Regions from separate parts of the Paenibacillus sp. LS-5 genome, predicted to be linked through region 2. Evidence: riboswitches for the same ligand, from Rfam matches in the RefSeq annotation. Region 2 holds a riboswitch; the other holds the start of a gene.
The links. Region 2 has a riboswitch for S-adenosylmethionine ahead of AC0MA3_RS12935 (methionine ABC transporter ATP-binding protein). Riboswitches for the same ligand answer to the same signal wherever they lie in the genome.
Positions count from the first base shown of each region.

Region 1 (5,682 bases), on a different contig from region 2:
GGCAACGAATTTTTAGTTTCGGCAGACTGGTGTCTTGAATGAAGCAGTTTCCTTGGAGTTCTCCCTTTAGGAAAATACAGTGTATTGGAGTAAAATACAGGTATTCCGAGTAAAAGGAGAGAACGCTATGATCGTAACATTAACGGTTAACCCTAGCGTGGATGCCAGCACAGGGATTGAAAAGGTGGTGCCGGACCATAAGCTGCGCTGCCGGGAAGCTTCTTATAAGCCTGGAGGCGGCGGGGTCAACGTATCCAGGGCCATCCACAGACTGGGTGGCGATTCCCTGGCCCTGTATGCATCTGGCGGACTGCACGGGCAACTGATTCATGAGATGCTGGATAAGGAGGGGGTCAGCCACCAGGAGATCCCGATTTCCGGACAGACACGGGAAAATCTAATTGTCGTAGAGGAATCCACAGGACAACAGTTCCGATTCGATATGCCGGGTCCGCGGTTTATTGAAGGTGACTGGGAGCAGTGCTTGGATCAATTGAAATCGTTGGCAGGGAAACCATCGTATATTGTAGCGAGCGGAAGCCTGCCTCCAGGCTGTCCGGCAGATTTCTATGGCCGTGTTATTGAAGCGGTGAAGCCATGGCAGGCGAAGGTTATTGTGGATACCTCGGGCGAAGCGCTGCAAAAGGCGGCGGATGCTGGCGTATATCTGCTCAAACCCAATGCACGCGAGCTTGAGGAGCTGGCCGGACACGCAATTACAGGTGATGCCGAAATTCAGGCGGCTGCGCTGGAGCTGATCGAGCAAGGACGGACAGAGGTGGTACTGGTGTCGCTTGGCGGAGAGGGGGCCCTATTGATTACAAGGGAGGGCTGCGAGCATATCAAGGCACCTGAAGTTCCCGTGCTGAGTGTGGTAGGGGCCGGTGACAGTCTGGTGGGCGGGCTGGTCTACAGTCTGGAACGGGGGTGGCCTCTGCGCCGGGCGGTTCAATTCGGAATCGCCTCCGGAGCGGCGGCGGTAATGAACCCGGAGCGTGAGCTGTGCAAACGCGGGGATACGGAACGGTTGTTTGCGCTAATCGAGGCAGCAGATGCTTAAGCTCTGATATAAACCAAAAAGACGAAGGCTTCCTTACCATGAGGTATAGGGGGCCTTCGTCCTGCTTATTCGTCCAATATGATTCATAGCCATTCCTTTTTGCGGAAAATAAACAGCATCCCGCAGCCAAGTGTAACCATGACCGCAATGACTCCATAGTAGCCGTAACGGGTATGGATTTCAGGAATATTATCAAAGTTCATCCCGTAGATCCCTGTAATAACTGTCAGCGGCATGAATATCGTGGTAATGGCGGTGAAGACTCTCATGATCTCATTCGCGCGGTTGGCGATACTGGACTGGTAAGCTTCACGTAAGTTGCCCATGAGATCGCGGTAGGTTTCAAAGGTTTCAGAGATCTTGACCGCATTTTCATAAATATCGCTAAAATATTTCTGCAGCTGATCATCGATCAGACGGAGGTCTTTTTTGTTAAGGGTATTGATAACTTCCTTCTGTGGTCCCAGCATTTTCTTCAGCCAGAGAATTTCACTCCGCAGACCGATGATCTCGCTCAGATGCGATTTCTTGGTATGCATCAGGATATCCTCTTCCAGTTTCTCAATCCGCGCCTCTATCCGGTCACCAACGGAGAAAAAGTTGTCTACGACAAGGTCGATCAGCAGATAAAGGAACCGGTCCGGCTCACTAACCTCTTGCTCCCACAGGACGGGCTTCAGCACACGCAGTTCGTGGATCTTTTGCTTGGTCACGGTGATAATGAAATGTCTGCCCAGAAACACGTTGAGCGCCCGGAGGAAGATCTCTTCATCATCAAAACGGATGCTATTAACTACAATAAAATAATGGCTCTCATAAATTTCAAGCTTTGGACGCTGATCCTCTTCGCTGAGGCAGTCTTCAACGGCCAGATCATGCAGATTGTACAAAGGCTGAAGCAGCTCCAGATCCTCAACATCCGCATCAATCCAATAAAATCCCTCTGCAGGGACTGTCAATGTTTCTTCAATGTCATCTACAGGTGTAAAAACGCCTGCGTTTACCAACCGGATTTTCATCTGATTCCGCTCCTCTTGACCCCGGTCTTCTCCAGGGCTTGTGCTAATATAGGCACAGGGAAAAATCAGCTTGGCCGGTGGTACGGTCAATCCATGAGGCCAAATGACGGTTCGAGGGCATGAAGAAGAAATGCTCCCGCCGCCGGCAAGCTGATGTTAATCCTGTGTGGTTGCTCTTTCTGGACGCTTAACTGCGAACTCGGGTCGCCTTCCATTCTTCTCTCACCTCTTCTTATCGTCAGGTAGGGCCTTTGAAACCCTTGTCTAGTATAACCCCCGGGTATAGGTCTTTCAAGCTAAATTCTTTACGCTTAAAAGGGCCTACTAGCATTGTATGGACTTGACGAAAAGGAGGTTCATGATTTAAAGTAAATTTTAAGAAAAGCATTTAACGTTATGTGACTTTTTCTCAATTGAATACAGCTAAATCTTATCAAGAGCAGGTGGAGGGACTAGCCCGATGAAACCCGGCAACCGGCGTGTGAACGCACGGTGCTAATTCTTGCGGAAGCTTTTGCAGGTAAGCCATTCAGGCTGCCTGGCACAAGTTCTCTGGCAGATGAGAGAGGCGCATATGACTAACAGATATATGACCTTTCTCGCCCGGGAAAGGTCTTTTTTATATTCATTTTAACGGAGGAGTGGAAACTGTAATGCCAATTAAAATTCCCGACAGCCTGCCGGCCAAGGAAGTTTTGTCCGGAGAAAATATTTTTGTAATGGATGAAAGCCAGGCTTTCCACCAGGATATCCGCCCGCTTCGTATCGCGATTCTGAATTTGATGCCTACTAAGGAAACCACGGAGACGCAATTGCTGCGTCTGGTCGGGAATTCACCGCTTCAGGTGGATGTTGTACTGCTGCACCCTAGCTCCCATACCTCGAAGAACACTTCGGCAGAACATCTGAAGAGTTTTTACAAAACCTTTGATGAGATCAGTGACCGCCGCTTTGACGGGCTGATTGTAACCGGCGCTCCGGTGGAGCAGTTTGAATTCGAAGACGTGAACTACTGGGAAGAGCTTAAGGGAATATTTGAATGGAGCAAGCACAATGTGACCTCGACAATGCATATCTGTTGGGCCGCACAAGCAGGGCTTTATCATCACTTCGGCGTTCACAAGGTGGAACTGGAAGAGAAGTGTTTCGGCGTTTTTCCACACACCATTAACCATACTAACGTAAAGCTGCTGCGCGGTTTTGACGAGGTGTTCCATGTTCCGCATTCCCGGCACACGGATGTCTCGCGTGAAGATATCCTTGCGAATCCCGAGCTGCAGATTCTTGCCGAATCCGAGGAAGCCGGAGTGTATCTGGTGTCGACGCTTGACGGAAAACAAATTTTCGTGACCGGACATTCCGAATATGACCCGTTGTCGTTAAAATGGGAGTATGACCGGGATATCGCCAAAGGAATGGATATTGCCATTCCGAAGCATTACTACCCTAAGGATGATCCGCAGCGCACACCGCCGGCTGTCTGGCGTGCTCATGCCAACTTATTATTCTCTAATTGGCTCAATTACTATGTATACCAGGAGACCCCTTACGATATAGACCAGGCCGATTATTTAGTATTTTAAAATATAGAAAATATATGCATACACCACACTTAGGAGGCAGCAGCAATGGATGAGAAACTGAGGATTGAGAGCAGATTGGCACAGATAGGTTCACTCGAGGACCCGGCTACAGGAGCAATTAATTATCCGATCTATAACGCTACGGCTTTCCGTCACCCCAGACTCGGGCAGAGCACAGGTTTTGATTATATCCGTACCAAGAATCCTACCCGCTCGGTGCTGGAAGAAGCTGCAGCACAACTGGAATCCGGCGATGCAGCCTTTGCCTGCAGTTCTGGAATGGGGGCGCTGACGACGGTATTTTCTTTGTTTGGACAGGGCGACCATTTGGTGGTTTCGCTGGACCTGTATGGCGGAACCTACCGTCTGCTTGAACGGATTCTTTCCAAATATGGCATCAGCGCTTCCTATGTGGATACGAATGATCTGGACGGGCTGGAGGCTTCGCGGCGTCCGAATACCAAGGCTGTATTTATCGAAACACCTACCAATCCTCTAATGATGATTACAGATATCGAAGCTGTTTGTACCTGGTCCAACCGTCATGGCCTGCTCACCATTGTCGACAACACGCTGTTGACGCCCTTTTTCCAGCGGCCGCTGGAGCTCGGAGCGGATATCATCGTTCATAGCGCAACCAAATATTTGGGGGGGCATAACGATGTCCTTGCCGGGCTGATTGTAACCAAAGGCACGGAGCTGTCGGCAGAAATGGCCATTCTTCATAATTCGCTCGGTGCAGTGCTTGCTCCGAACGACAGCTATCAGCTCATGAAGGGGATGAAAACACTTGCTCTGCGGATGGAGCGTCATGAGAGCAATGCCCTGGCGCTAGCCCGCTATCTACTGGAGCATCCAGCCGTGGCTGAGGTTTTCCACCCTGGCCTGCCGGATCATCCCGGCTATGAGATTCAGAACCGACAGTCCTCAGGCAACACCGGGATTTTCTCCTTCAAGGTAAAAGACGCCAGGTATGTTGAGCCACTGCTGCGCCATATCCGTCTAATCGCCTTCGCCGAGAGTCTGGGCGGTGTGGAGTCACTGATGACCTATCCAGCGGTGCAGACTCATGCCGACATCCCGGTGGAAATCCGCGATGCCGTCGGCGTGGATGATCGACTGCTGCGCTTCTCCGTTGGTATTGAGCATGTGGATGACCTGATTGCGGACCTTGCCCAGGCTCTGGAAGCTGCGCGGATTGAATTGGAAGAGACCGCCGGCTAGACTTAGACATTCAAATCATGAATCCTTATAGCAGCTTCCAAGCGGAGGCTGCTGTTTTTTTAGAGAATATATGGATTTATATGTATCACCTATTAATATTGCTATAACGGCACCGGTAAAGGTTTTTCAAGCTGTTCAGATTGTGATACGATGGAGGAACGAGCGTATTTAAATGTTGTGCAAATTTTATTTATCCATTCTTATAATATGGGCATAAAAAGGAGGCTGCGAACGATGAGTGCGATAGATCTGATTCTGGACAAAACGTTGAAGGGTGAACGTCTTGGTCTGGAGGACACAATTCGGCTGTTCGAGAGCAATGAAATTGAGAAAATGGGCGCTGCCGCCGACGTGATCATGAAGCGTTGGCACCCGGACCCGCTGGCTACATTTGTCATTGGCCGCAATATTAATTATACGAATGTATGTGATGTGTACTGCCGTTTCTGCGCTTTTTACCGCAGACCGGGCTCGGAGGAAGGTTATGTACTGCCTGACGAGACGATTTTTCAGAAAATCCAGGAAACTATCGATGTGAACGGAACGGAAATCCTGATGCAGGGCGGAACCAACCCGAATCTGCCATTTAGCTACTATACGGAATTGCTGCGCGGGATTAAGCAGCGTTTCCCGGAAATTACGATGCATTCGTTCTCCCCGGCGGAGATTATGAAGATGGTCGAAGTATCCGGGCTGCCGCTGGAACAGGTGGTCCGGGAGATTCATGCTGCAGGCCTCGACTCCCTCCCCGGCGGCGGTGCAGAAATTCTGGATGACCGGACCCGCCGTAAAATCA
Region 1 covers NZ_JBWAVA010000004.1:196,391-202,072, reverse strand. Annotated here, with positions in the region: gene AC0MA3_RS08505 (HRDC domain-containing protein) at 1-16, shown strand, start outside; gene AC0MA3_RS08500 (1-phosphofructokinase family hexose kinase) at 128-1,060, shown strand; gene corA (magnesium/cobalt transporter CorA) at 1,144-2,079, opposite strand; SAM riboswitch class I at 2,507-2,645, shown strand; gene metA (homoserine O-acetyltransferase MetA) at 2,733-3,662, shown strand; gene AC0MA3_RS08485 (aminotransferase class I/II-fold pyridoxal phosphate-dependent enzyme) at 3,708-4,886, shown strand; gene mqnC (cyclic dehypoxanthinyl futalosine synthase) at 5,121-5,682, shown strand, end outside.
Region 1: it holds a riboswitch for S-adenosylmethionine, as region 2 does, so the genes downstream of both, metA (homoserine O-acetyltransferase MetA) here and AC0MA3_RS12935 (methionine ABC transporter ATP-binding protein) in region 2, are expected to answer to the same signal.

Region 2 (5,682 bases):
TTGCGGTGGTTAAATCGCAGTCTGCTGCGGTGATGGCACTGCATATGGGCTTCTCCCTGATCGCTTTTGCCAGCTCGCTGATGCTTGCACTTGGGACGAAAAGGCGCTATACGCTTGGGGATAATCCTCCTTCGCCTGGACCCCGTGTCAGCAAAGGCTTCCGCAACTTAACATGGGCGGCTGCGTTATATTCTTATATAGTGGTATATATTGGAGCCTATGTCAGCCATACGGATTCCCAGGGAGGGTGCTCCGGGTGGCCGCTTTGTAACGGAGAATGGATACCAGAGTTGTCTGGCGGTGTGGCTATTGTGTTTATGCATAGAGTTGCGGCTGCACTGTTGTTTCTCCTGATTGCGTACCTCGGACATTTAGCCTTCTGGAGATATACAGCACTGACTGAGCTGAGGATACTTGGTGCTACTGCTGTAATTCTGTGTCTGCTTCAGGTATTCAGCGGTGCGGCTGTTGTCCATACCTTATATAATGAACGGCTGTACATATTTGCCGCACTGGCGCACATTCTCCTGATAGCCGGACTCTTCGGCGTTCTGTGTTACATGAGTGTACGCGTATGGCAGCTGGAAAGAGCGGATAAATAGTCTACGCTCATCAAACTTTTGCGGGATAGCGCCCGGTTTGAGGAGGAAGTATATAGTGGGATACGGTAATTTGCGTCAATGGATTGAACAGCTCCGCCGGGATAAGGACATTGCCGTGATTGAAGCGCCGGTAGATCCTTATTTGGAGCTTGCGGAGATTCATCGGCGTGTTGTACAAGAGGAAGGGCCGGCTTTGCTCTTCACGAATGTAATCGGAACACCGTTTCCAGTGGCGACCAATCTCTTCGGCACGGTACGCCGGGCCAATCAGGCATTCGGGACGCGTCCGGAGCAGTTGATGAAGTCGATGATGGGAGCGGTGGAAACCTTGCTGCCGCCAACAGCGTCAGGGATCTGGAAGGAAAAACGGCTGTTCATGGACCTGCTTAAGGTGGGGACCCGAAATGTGCCGCAGGGAGAAGCCCCGGTGCTTGGCATCTGCCGCAGTACGGATCCTCTTAAAGAGTTGCCCCGAATTACCAGCTGGCAGGAGGAAGGAGGTCCCTCCATTCTTCTGCCTATAGTGTATACGGAGAGCATTACTAACCCGAATGACCATAACCTAGGGATATACCGGAATCAAGTTTATGATGACAGCAAAGTGGGATTACATTGGCAAAAGCATAAAGGGGGCAGCTTCCATCACCGGGAGGCAGAGCTGCTCGGAGAATCACTTCCGGTATCCGTTTTTTTAGGCGGCCCCCCGGCATTGATCGCCGCAGCTGCGGCTCCTGTTCAAGAACGGATACCCGAACTGATGCTAGCCTCTCTGGTGCTGGGGCGAAAGCTGCAGATGGTCAAGGACCCGATGGGAGGGCACCGGATTCCCGCAGAAGCGGAGTTCGCCATCCGGGGACTGGTAATGCCGCAAGAGCGCCACACAGACGGACCTTTTGGCGATTACTATGGTTATTATTCCAAACCCAGCGATTTTCCAGTCATGCACGTTCAGCGGATTTGGCATCGCAAGGATGCCATCTATCCGGCAACCATTGTCGGCAAGCCGCGCCAGGAGGACTACTATCTCAGGGAGTATATACAGCGGCTCTTAGCTCCTGTGTACCCGCTGCTCATGCCTTCTGTCAAAGCACTGTGGGAGTATTCGGAAAGTGGTCCGCATTCTCTGGTATCAGCTGTCGTGAGAGAGAGCTATCCTAATGAAGCGATGGTATCTGCCTTCCGGATTCTGGGAGAGGGCCAGCTATCCCGGACCAAATTCCTGCTGTTAACAGATAAACCGGCCGATTTGACTGATTTCCCCGGACTGCTGGAGAGTGTACTGGAACGCTTTGACCCCGCTTCAGGCCTCAGGATATACGGCAATGCCTCCCAGGACGATCAAGCGCATTCTGCGAATCCGTCCAACAGCAGCAGCAAGGCTATCATGCTGGGGGTGGGTAGTCCGGTGCGAGAGCTTCCTTATGAGTATTCAGAAGGTCTGCTGCCAGGAATCACAGAGGCAATTCCTTACTGCCGTGGATGTTTAGCCGTTTCCGGTGCATCCTATGAAGAAGATCCACAGCTTCCGTCCCGGCTAGTCGCGGCTCTGCGTGCGCAGGGAACAGCCTGGCCGCTCGTGATTGTGGTCGATAACGCCGCTGATACGGTGCGTTCCCAAACTTCTTTCCTCTGGACGGTGTTCACAAGGTTCGAACCGGCCAGCGATATCTACGAGGAATATGAGATCAAGCGCCATCATATTGGCTATAAGCTTCCCCTTGTGATCGATGCCAGGATGAAGCGGGGGTATCCGGAGGAGCTGGTTCCGCGTGAGGATATTGTTCAGCGGGTGGACCGCAACTGGAAAAGCTATTTCCCACACTGAGGAGGTTACAGGATGCTGCGGATATTACTCGGAGAGCCGCCCCGTGAGAACAGCGGTGTGCTGGCTGATGCCATGGAGAATATGGCCAAGCTAGCATCCACGCTGCGCAAGGACATGAACTTACATGAAGACCATGACCACGAATACCGCAAGCTTGAAATTTGGACACGCGGACTAATCTCCTCTCTGGATGAGCTGGAGCAAAGCTGGTTCGCAGCTGCCTTTTTCCGCAAATCTGTGGTAGCGGGTTACATGGATGATATGTCCCCTATGGAACAGGGCGAATATGCAAGATATGTTTACTTTTATAAAGATGGCTTCATTCGTGTGTTTTCGCTGCTGGACAAGCTGGGTACGGTGCTTAACAGTCTGTATGATCTGAACACCAGCAAGATCAAAGCCCATTTCTCTTATTTTACCGTACTCCGCCAGTTTCAATTACTTAAGCAGCACACAGAACTCGCTGATGAACTGGAAGCGATCAAGAACTCCTACCGGGAGCCGCTGGAGAATCTGCGCAAACGACGTAACGCCGAGATCCACTATATGAATGCTGAGATGCAGGATGATCTGTGGCAGCGGCATCAGGGGCTTCATGATAAGATACATCTTGAGGATTTGGACAGCCATCTGGAGGATTTGAAGCAAAGCCTTGAGATGGTATGTAAAACCTTGGCAGCAGCATTCCGGTACAGCAATAAGCAGTGGCACAAGAGCAACATCGCTGCAAATCTAAAGCCCGGGGGTTCTTCATAAGTAAAAAGTTCCCTTTGACAAAAAACTTGAAACTTACTATACTTGAGATTGCATTAGCATCTTACATGTTAGGGCAACTAATTGCATAACAAACTCTTATCGAGAGCGGCGGAGGGATAGGCCCGATGAAGCCCGGCAACCGATTTGTATGGGAAGCGACTAACGTCACTCTTGTTCAAATGTCATGGTGCTAATTCCTACAATGCCGCGTGGTTTGCGGTCGTTGGCAGATGAGAAGGCATGGTTAACACAATCACAGGGCCTCTTGCGATCTGCATTCGATCGTAAGAGGTCTTTTTGGTTTTTATATGGGTTACTTGGGGAGGACAACTGTTTTGATAGAGCTGAAAGATTTGACGAAGGTATACGGAAAAGGCAGCAACGCTGCAACGGCGCTCTCCGGGCTGAACCTGTCGATTCAAAAAGGGGAGATTTTTGGAGTCATCGGCCACTCGGGTGCCGGCAAAAGTACGCTGATCCGTTGCATCAACCTGCTGGAACGCCCGACACACGGTGAGGTATGGGTGGACGGCGTGGAATTGACTTCCCTTAGTCAAAGACAACTGCAGGAACAGCGCCGCAAGATCGGCATGATCTTTCAGCATTTTAATCTGCTGTCTTCTGCGACGGTCTACGACAACATTGCTTTTCCTCTAAGACTGGCGGGGACGCCAGCCAAACAGATTCAACCGAGGGTTAGGGATCTGCTTGCACTTGTAGGTCTTGAAGAGCATAGCCGCAAATATCCGGCACAACTATCCGGAGGGCAGAAGCAGCGGGTAGGCATTGCGCGGGCCTTGGCCAGTAATCCCGATGTGCTGCTCTGCGATGAAGCAACCTCAGCCCTTGACCCGCAGACGACCGACGCTATTCTGAGGCTTCTGCTGGACATTAACCGGAAGTTCAATCTGACCATTGTGTTGATTACTCATGAAATGCATGTGATCCAGAGCATCTGTGACCGGGTTGCAGTCATTCATGGCGGCGGGATTGTCGAGCAGGGGGAAGTAGCCGAGGTTTTCCTGAAGCCGCAGCATGAGGTGACGAAGGATTTCATCCGTAGTGAAAGTCAGCAGGACGGGCCACTTCGTGTAGCACTGGATGCCGTATATGAACAGTACAGCAAATCAGTCAAGATTACCTTCCTGGGACAAAAAACATACGAATCAACGCTTTCTCATGTGGTCAGGGGAACCGGTGTGGATTTTGCAATTCTGCAGGGAACGATTTCCACAATTAAGGATGTGCCTTACGGCCAGCTTGTGGTGCGGTTTGAGGGAAGTCTCGAAGCGGTTGAAGCGACTCTGGCCGAGCTGGCCGCACAAGGTCTTGATGTGGAGGTGTTTGCGTAATGGGCGGCTTGAATTTTAATGAGATTAACTGGGAAGAAATGCTGGATGCAGGCATCGCTACCCTTCGAATGTTGGCCTATTCCGGAATGTTCACAATTATTCTTGGTTTACCACTCGGAATTGTGTTATATTTATGGGGAAGATCGAATAACGTCATTATCAGGTCGATTTACTCGGTATTATCCTTCGTGGTGAATATCCTGCGTTCGGTGCCTTTCATTATCCTGATGGTCGCTTTGATTCCACTCAGCAAAAGTATTATGGGGACTTCGATAGGCGTACTGGGTACCATTCCGGCGCTGGTAATCGGCGCAGCTCCGTTTTTTGCCAGACTGGTGGAAACAGCTCTACGCGAGGTGGACCGGGGCGTGATCGAAGCCGCGCAAGGGATGGGGGCCTCGACAGGGCAAATCGTCTGGCGCGTGCTTTTGCCGGAAGCCCGTCCAGGTTTGTTAGCCGGAGTGACCATTACCATCGTTACACTGGTTTCATACACAGCTATGTCGGGAATGATTGGCGGCGGTGGTCTGGGCGACCTGGCAATCCGTTACGGTTATTACCGCTATCAGAAGGAAGTCATGATAATCTCGGTAGCGCTGATGGTAATTCTCGTGCAGCTGCTGCAAATGGCCGGTGACCGGCTGGTTCAACATTTTACCCGGAAATAAGGTACTTCCATATACAAGCCTTATTCTACACACATAATCATTAGAGGGGGATTTACAGATGAAAAAAGTACTGCTTACATTCTTCAGTTTGACCTTGGTATTGGTGCTGGCTGCTTGCGGCAACAATAATACCAATAATGCTGCGAACTCCGCTGCCACGAACGCTCCAGCTGCGGACGCTTCCGCAGAGCCAGCTGCAGAACCGGTAACCCTGGTGATTGGCGCTTCACCTCAGCCGCATGCGGAGATTCTGAAGGCCATTGCTCCTCTTCTTGAAAAGCAAGGCATTAAGCTCGAGATCAAAGAATTCACAGATTATATTCTGCCTAATACCCAGCTTGCCGAAAAAGAACTCGATGCGAACTTCTTCCAGCACAAGCCTTACCTGGATGACCAGAACCAAAAGAACGGAACAGATCTGGTGTCCGTTACAGCAGTTCACGTAGAACCTTTTGGTGCTTATTCCAAAAAAATCAAAT
Region 2 covers NZ_JBWAVA010000007.1:73,086-78,767, reverse strand. Annotated here, with positions in the region: gene AC0MA3_RS12950 (COX15/CtaA family protein) at 1-602, shown strand, start outside; gene AC0MA3_RS12945 (UbiD family decarboxylase) at 658-2,427, shown strand; gene AC0MA3_RS12940 (Cthe_2314 family HEPN domain-containing protein) at 2,440-3,183, shown strand; SAM riboswitch class I at 3,277-3,420, shown strand; gene AC0MA3_RS12935 (methionine ABC transporter ATP-binding protein) at 3,519-4,535, shown strand; gene AC0MA3_RS12930 (methionine ABC transporter permease) at 4,535-5,203, shown strand; gene AC0MA3_RS12925 (MetQ/NlpA family ABC transporter substrate-binding protein) at 5,262-5,682, shown strand, end outside.